Regions from separate parts of the Lysinibacillus sp. NPDC098008 genome, predicted to be linked through region 2. Evidence: a T-box and tRNA genes for the amino acid it is inferred to sense, from the RefSeq annotation. Region 2 holds a T-box; the other regions hold tRNA genes.

Region 1 (2,231 bases), on a different contig from region 2:
GATCGAGGACTTAACCAAAACCAGTTTGACGCAATTCAATGCACCGTTTATCCAGTTTTGAAAGAATAATTCTTTCAATTGAATAAGTGAAGTGATAATGGCAAAGAGGTCACACCCGTTTCCATACCGAACACGGAAGTTAAGCTCTTTCGCGCCGATGGTAGTTGGGGGCTTCCCCCTGTGAGAGTAGGACGTCGCTTCGCTTATTTTTTATGTGGAGGATTAGCTCAGCTGGGAGAGCACCTGCCTTACAAGCAGGGGGTCGGCGGTTCGAGCCCGTCATCCTCCACCATTATGGTCCCGTGGTGTAGCGGTTAACATGCCTGCCTGTCACGCAGGAGATCGCCGGTTCGATCCCGGTCGGGACCGCCATATTATATGCCGGTGTAGCTCAGTTGGTAGAGCAACTGACTTGTAATCAGTAGGTCGTGGGTTCGACTCCTATCGCCGGCATCATTCCCTTGGAGGGGTAGCGAAGTGGCTAAACGCGGCGGACTGTAAATCCGCTCCTTAGGGTTCGGCGGTTCGAATCCGTCCCCCTCCACCATTTTTAGGGGCATAGTTCAACGGTAGAATAGAGGTCTCCAAAACCTTTGGTGTGGGTTCGATTCCTACTGCCCCTGCCAGGTCTTGAGGTACTCGTTCATATGTAGCTGTTATCATATATAGTGGCGATTGTGGCGAAGTGGTTAACGCATCGGATTGTGGTTCCGACATTCGTGGGTTCGATTCCCATCAGTCGCCCCATTTTAATGTTGGGGTATAGCCAAGCGGTAAGGCAACGGATTTTGATTCCGTCATGCCTAGGTTCGAATCCTAGTACCCCAGCCATTTTTTCTTTTATGAGCCATTAGCTCAGTTGGTAGAGCATCTGACTTTTAATCAGAGGGTCGAAGGTTCGAGTCCTTCATGGCTCATTGTTATTACATAATAAGCGCCCGTAGCTCAATTGGATAGAGCGTCTGACTACGGATCAGAAGGTTATGGGTTCGACTCCTGTCGGGCGCGCCAATAAAATGTGTTTTCGGAATGTAGCTCAGCTTGGTAGAGCACTTGGTTTGGGACCAAGGGGTCGTAGGTTCGAATCCTGTCATTCCGACCATTTTCTAAAATGATGGGGCCTTAGCTCAGCTGGGAGAGCGCCTGCCTTGCACGCAGGAGGTCAGCGGTTCGATCCCGCTAGGCTCCACCATATATTTTAATATTTTTGGAGGTATACCCAAGTCTGGCTGAAGGGATCGGTCTTGAAAACCGACAGGCGGGTAACACCGCGCGGGGGTTCGAATCCCTCTACCTCCTCCATTTCTCGGGTCAGTAGCTCAGTTGGTAGAGCATTAGATTGAAGCTCTAAGTGTCGGCGGTTCGATTCCGTCCTGACCCACCATTATTTGCGGGTGTAGTTTAATGGTAAAACCTCAGCCTTCCAAGCTGATGTCGTGAGTTCGATTCTCATCACCCGCTCCAAGGGCCTATAGCTCAGCTGGTTAGAGCGCACGCCTGATAAGCGTGAGGTCGATGGTTCGAGTCCATTTAGGCCCATCAATCATCATTATTCCGAAGTAGCTCAGTTGGTAGTAGCACCTGACTGTTAATCAGGTTGTCGCAGGTTCGAGTCCTGCCTTCGGAGCCACGGCCCGTTGGTCAAGTGGTTAAGACACCGCCCTTTCACGGCGGTAACACGGGTTCGAATCCCGTACGGGTCATCAAGCATGTAGCATAAGTATATGTTACATGCTTTTTTATTTGTCTTTATACTTGTGAATAGTAATGAGGAAATTTAATAAGTATTAGGATAACTAATGGAAAGAGCTGTTCATATATATTTACTTAATAATATATTGACTGCCCTCTCTTAGAAAAATTGATTCTACGATAAATATGTTAATAATTACAGGTCGGCTATAGAAAAAGATGATGCTGGATAAAATATGTCTGTATTTAAAAAATTTAACTGTCATAAATGAGTCCCATCATCGACAATAGTCAAATTACAATGACTTCGGCAAATGCCAAATAGCCGAGGTACATTTCTATATGGATATTTATGATATTCGTTGGGCAGGTAGTAACTATTTTGTTCAGAAATTGTTTAGTACAATATGCTAATCTATACATGTCATCGTAATTCAAAGCCTAGGCATTCAATTTGTGCCTAGGCTTTTCCATTGTTTAATTTTATATAAAATAACATAACAACTAGCTTTAATTTTGAACAAACTATTTCATATATA
Region 2 (2,231 bases):
CAACAACACATTACAAGGACTACAGGCTGATTGCTGAAATATCCAAAGAGCTTGGTGTACCTATGAAGGGGATTGATATTGCACAGCTAGGACAAAACGAGCGTATGCAGGAGCGTGGCTGGTAGCATGAAGCGAATGGGTGTGTTGGCGTTACAAGGAGCGGTACGTGAGCATATGCGAATGTTAGAGGCGCTTGGCTGTGAAGCTGTGCTAGTAAAACAAAGACAAGATTTAGTAAAGCTTGACGGTCTTATATTGCCTGGTGGGGAAAGTACAGCAATGCGTAAATTGCTGGATCGCTTTGAGCTACTAGAGCCAATCCGTCAGCTAGCACAGCAAGGCTTACCGATGTTTGGAACCTGTGCAGGCTTAATTTTATTAGCCAACCATTTAGTGGATGATACGCGACATTTAGCTGTGATGGATGTGACAGTGGCAAGAAATTCATATGGTCGTCAGGTGGATAGCTTTGAAGTAAAGCTGGATATTCCTAAAATAGGTAATGCGATTCCAGCCGTATTTATTCGTGCGCCTCATATTGAAGCGGTTGGTAAAAATGTTGAAGTGCTTGCACGGCATGAAGGAAAAATTGTGTTAGCACAGGATAGGCATTTATTAGGCTGTGCGTTCCATCCCGAATTAACAGCAGATACACGTATTCTTGAATATTTTGTAGCATCTATAGTATGACTTGCAAAATTCTTTTTCATATAGTACAGTATGGTTAAATTTTAAATAACTGAACACGATGATAGGAAGTAGTAACAAGCACGTTTTTTGTAGAGAGTCAGCGGCTGGTGGGAGCTGATAAAAGCACTTGTGAATCCGTCCTGGAGTTGCACAGTCGAAGTTTAATGAAAGTAGGCTGTAGCCGGCTGAAATGCCGTTATGAAACAAGTGGATTAGGCATATGTCTAGTCAATTAGGGTGGCAACGCGGGTAGCTCTCGTCCCTTTTATGGGATGGGGGCTTTTTTGTGTTCTGATTTCAATCATTTACTGGAGGTATGAACTATGTTAGATATTAAACGCGTGCGTGATAATTTCGCAGAAGTCAAAGAAATGCTATTAACACGTAATGAGGATTTAGGGAACTTGGATGACTTTGAGGAGTTAGATGCAAAGCGCCGAGTATTAATCGCTAAAACAGAGGAGCTTAAAGCAGAACGTAATAAAGTATCTGAGCAAATTTCTATTATGAAGCGCAATAAAGAAAATGCGGATGAAGTCATTGCTCGTATGCGTCAGGTTGGTGATGAAATTAAAGAATTAGATAGCCAATTAAATGAAGTAGAAGAGCGTTTTAAAGATATGATGATGCGTTTACCAAATATTCCACATGAATCAGTCCCAGTTGGCACAACAGAGGACGATAATGTTGAGGAATATACATGGGGTGAAGTACCAGCATTTGATTTTGATATAAAAGCGCATTGGGACATTGCAACAGATTTAGATATTGTTGATTTTGAACGTGGTGCGAAAGTAACTGGTAGCCGTTTCTTATTCTATCGTGGTCTTGGCGCTCGTTTAGAACGTGCATTAATGACATTTATGATGGATTTACATGCAGAGGAGCATGGCTATGAGGAGATGCTACCACCTGTTATTGTCAATCGTGAAAGCTTAACAGGCACTGGTCAGCTACCGAAGTTTGAAGAAGATGTTTTTAAGCTAGAGGAAACAGATTATTTTATGATTCCAACTGCAGAAGTACCCGTGACAAACTTCTATCGTGATGAAATTTTACCAATCGAAATTTTACCAAAAGGTTTTGTTGCGTATAGTGCATGTTTCCGTTCAGAGGCAGGTTCTGCTGGGCGTGATACACGTGGCTTAATTCGTCAGCACCAATTCAACAAAGTAGAATTAGTTCGTTTTGTAAAGCCAGAGGAATCATACGAGCAGCTAGAGCTTTTAACAAACCATGCTGAAAAAGTATTACAACTACTTGGGTTACCATACCGCAGATTAAAAATGTGTACGGCTGATTTAGGTTTTACAGCAGCGAAAAAATATGATTTAGAGGTTTGGATTCCAGCTCAAAATATGTACCGTGAAATTTCTTCTTGCTCTAACTTTGAGGATTTCCAAGCACGACGAGCAAATATCCGCTTCCGTCGTGAGCCAAATGCGAAGCCAGAATATGTTCATACATTAAACGGTTCAGGTCTTGCCCTTGGTCGTACGGTAGCAGCAATCTTAGAAAACTACCAGCAAGCCGACGGAAGC
Region 3 (2,231 bases), on a different contig from region 2:
GTCGCAAACTTACTAATTCATCATTACGCAAGCAAGGTATTCCTACATGGGCAATTATCGTATTATCAGTCTGCTTTATTGCAACATGTGCCTAGCTATTAAGACACTGAACCATTAGGTATTGAAACGTCTGAATCCCCAATAGACTTAAAGGTCATTGCATTTGGTAGCCACAAGGCTTTGAAAATTCGGCTTCTATTGGCTACATACTAGGCAATAAACGTGATATGGAACTTGAAAATTTTATATATAAGCATATCTATCAGGTAGATGTACACATTGATAAAGGTAGTAGCAGCAGCCCATTGGTTGATGTCAATACAGGCAATGTAATAGGCATTAACTCTCTGTTATACACAACTGGAACAAGCACTAATTTCGCCTTCTCCATTCCTCTTTATAGCATTTGAGGGATGGGCTGCTAAGCCTCTTACTGCTAATGAGGTTCATGCTGTTGCGAATGTCTATGTAAATGATCGAGAAGCTCCAATTGAAGAGGACACAATGAACGAAACGGATGCCCTATTAGCAGGGCAATTCGTGCAAGCATTCCGGCTTTATTATGAAATGGCACTCAATGAAGGTGATTTTTACTGGATTGCCGATAGCCTTACAGAGGAATATGTGAATGACATTGCATACCAAGATCATTATTTCTTTTTTGCAGGCAATGAGATACTAGATGTTCAATATTCAAATGGTCAATACTATATAGAAATAAATAGGATATTTGATTTCTACGATGCACAAGATAACTATCAATTCTATGATCGCTATAAGATCTATACGGTGATTACGGTGCATATAAAATTGCAAATATTAAAATTCACTACTTTCAATGTAATCAAAAAGTGCAGCGAATGACTCTAAACTCATCCACTGCACTGTTAGATGCTATCCGTCGATTTAGCGTCACTTTCACGCTTCTATCCGTCTAGTAGAGGCGGCTATCCAGCTCTCGACTATTTTGAACAAAAAAATGCAGTAGATGAACGTTCATCTACTGCATTTTGTATGACCCGTACGGGATTCGAACCCGTGTTACCGCCGTGAAAGGGCGGTGTCTTAACCACTTGACCAACGGGCCCATGGCGGAGAAGGAGGGATTTGAACCCTCGCGCCGGTTACCCGACCTACACCCTTAGCAGGGGCGCCTCTTCAGCCTCTTGAGTACTTCCCCTTTTGGCTCCGAAGGCAGGACTCGAACCTGCGACAACCTGATTAACAGTCAGGTGCTACTACCAACTGAGCTACTTCGGAATATTGGTGGGCCTAAATGGACTCGAACCATCGACCTCACGCTTATCAGGCGTGCGCTCTAACCAGCTGAGCTATAGGCCCTCTCTGGAGCGGGTGATGGGAATCGAACCCACGACATCAGCTTGGAAGGCTGAGGTTTTACCATTAAACTACACCCGCATACATGGTGGGTCAGGACGGAATCGAACCGCCGACACTTAGAGCTTCAATCTAATGCTCTACCAACTGAGCTACTGACCCACATGTTAAAATAAATGGCGGTCCCGACCGGGATCGAACCGGCGATCTCCTGCGTGACAGGCAGGCATGTTAACCGCTACACCACGGGACCATTTGATTGCTTTCATCCATAAAAATTGGTTGCGGGGGCCGGATTTGAACCAACGACCTTCGGGTTATGAGCCCGACGAGCTACCACTGCTCCACCCCGCGATAATTATATACTGTTTCGAGTTTTTCAAGCACCATTTATCAAAATTTAAAACTGGAGGAGGTAGAGGGATTCGAACCCCCGCGCGGTGTTACCCGCCTGTCGGTTTTCAAGACCGATCCCTTCAGCCAGACTTGGGTATACCTCCGTAACAATATATAAATGGTGGACCTTGCAGGACTCGAACCTGCGACCGGACGGTTATGAGCCGTCTGCTCTAACCAACTGAGCTAAAGGTCCTTTAAGATGGCGGCAGAGGGGATCGAACCCCCGACCTTACGGGTATGAACCGTACGCTCTAGCCAGCTGAGCTACGCCGCCAGGATCTTTATACTGGTTATTAAATCATGGTGGAGCCTAGCGGGATCGAACCGCTGACCTCCTGCGTGCAAGGCAGGCGCTCTCCCAGCTGAGCTAAGGCCCCATAATTTTTTTGGAAATGGTCGGGAAGACAGGATTCGAACCTGCGACCCCTTGGTCCCAAACCAAGTGCTCTACCAAGCTGAGCTACTTCCCGTACATTTTATTGGCGCGCCCGACA

What was found. A T-box is a leader RNA that pairs with one kind of tRNA and senses whether it is charged. The one in region 2 lies ahead of serS (serine--tRNA ligase), so its partner is inferred to be a tRNA-Ser.
Region 1: it encodes a tRNA-Ser, which carries the amino acid that the T-box ahead of serS (serine--tRNA ligase) is inferred to sense. The anticodon was not compared.
Region 3: it encodes a tRNA-Ser, which carries the amino acid that the T-box ahead of serS (serine--tRNA ligase) is inferred to sense. The anticodon was not compared.

The regions. Positions count from the first base shown of each region.
Region 1 is NZ_JBIWBA010000022.1:30-2,260, forward strand. Features, by position in the region: rRNA gene rrf (5S ribosomal RNA) at 88-203, shown strand; tRNA gene ACIQVU_RS16130 (tRNA-Val) at 217-292, shown strand; tRNA gene ACIQVU_RS16135 (tRNA-Asp) at 297-372, shown strand; tRNA gene ACIQVU_RS16140 (tRNA-Thr) at 381-453, shown strand; tRNA gene ACIQVU_RS16145 (tRNA-Tyr) at 464-547, shown strand; tRNA gene ACIQVU_RS16150 (tRNA-Trp) at 553-626, shown strand; tRNA gene ACIQVU_RS16155 (tRNA-His) at 672-747, shown strand; tRNA gene ACIQVU_RS16160 (tRNA-Gln) at 757-831, shown strand; tRNA gene ACIQVU_RS16165 (tRNA-Lys) at 845-917, shown strand; tRNA gene ACIQVU_RS16170 (tRNA-Arg) at 935-1,011, shown strand; tRNA gene ACIQVU_RS16175 (tRNA-Pro) at 1,026-1,102, shown strand; tRNA gene ACIQVU_RS16180 (tRNA-Ala) at 1,117-1,192, shown strand; tRNA gene ACIQVU_RS16185 (tRNA-Ser) at 1,210-1,302, shown strand; tRNA gene ACIQVU_RS16190 (tRNA-Phe) at 1,309-1,384, shown strand; tRNA gene ACIQVU_RS16195 (tRNA-Gly) at 1,391-1,464, shown strand; tRNA gene ACIQVU_RS16200 (tRNA-Ile) at 1,466-1,539, shown strand; tRNA gene ACIQVU_RS16205 (tRNA-Asn) at 1,554-1,630, shown strand; tRNA gene ACIQVU_RS16210 (tRNA-Glu) at 1,632-1,703, shown strand.
Region 2 is NZ_JBIWBA010000030.1:25,320-27,550, reverse strand. Features, by position in the region: gene pdxS (pyridoxal 5'-phosphate synthase lyase subunit PdxS) at 1-125, shown strand, start outside; gene pdxT (pyridoxal 5'-phosphate synthase glutaminase subunit PdxT) at 127-690, shown strand; T-box leader at 740-957, shown strand; gene serS (serine--tRNA ligase) at 1,014-2,231, shown strand, end outside.
Region 3 is NZ_JBIWBA010000004.1:220,160-222,390, forward strand. Features, by position in the region: gene ACIQVU_RS06880 (double zinc ribbon domain-containing protein) at 1-95, shown strand, start outside; gene ACIQVU_RS06885 (hypothetical protein) at 263-391, opposite strand; gene ACIQVU_RS06890 (TcaA NTF2-like domain-containing protein) at 505-864, shown strand; tRNA gene ACIQVU_RS06895 (tRNA-Glu) at 1,016-1,087, opposite strand; tRNA gene ACIQVU_RS06900 (tRNA-Ser) at 1,090-1,180, opposite strand; tRNA gene ACIQVU_RS06905 (tRNA-Asn) at 1,184-1,260, opposite strand; tRNA gene ACIQVU_RS06910 (tRNA-Ile) at 1,265-1,341, opposite strand; tRNA gene ACIQVU_RS06915 (tRNA-Gly) at 1,346-1,419, opposite strand; tRNA gene ACIQVU_RS06920 (tRNA-Phe) at 1,425-1,500, opposite strand; tRNA gene ACIQVU_RS06925 (tRNA-Asp) at 1,516-1,591, opposite strand; tRNA gene ACIQVU_RS06930 (tRNA-Met) at 1,618-1,692, opposite strand; tRNA gene ACIQVU_RS06935 (tRNA-Ser) at 1,746-1,838, opposite strand; tRNA gene ACIQVU_RS06940 (tRNA-Ile) at 1,854-1,930, opposite strand; tRNA gene ACIQVU_RS06945 (tRNA-Met) at 1,938-2,011, opposite strand; tRNA gene ACIQVU_RS06950 (tRNA-Ala) at 2,039-2,114, opposite strand; tRNA gene ACIQVU_RS06955 (tRNA-Pro) at 2,131-2,207, opposite strand; tRNA gene ACIQVU_RS06960 (tRNA-Arg) at 2,218-2,231, opposite strand, start outside.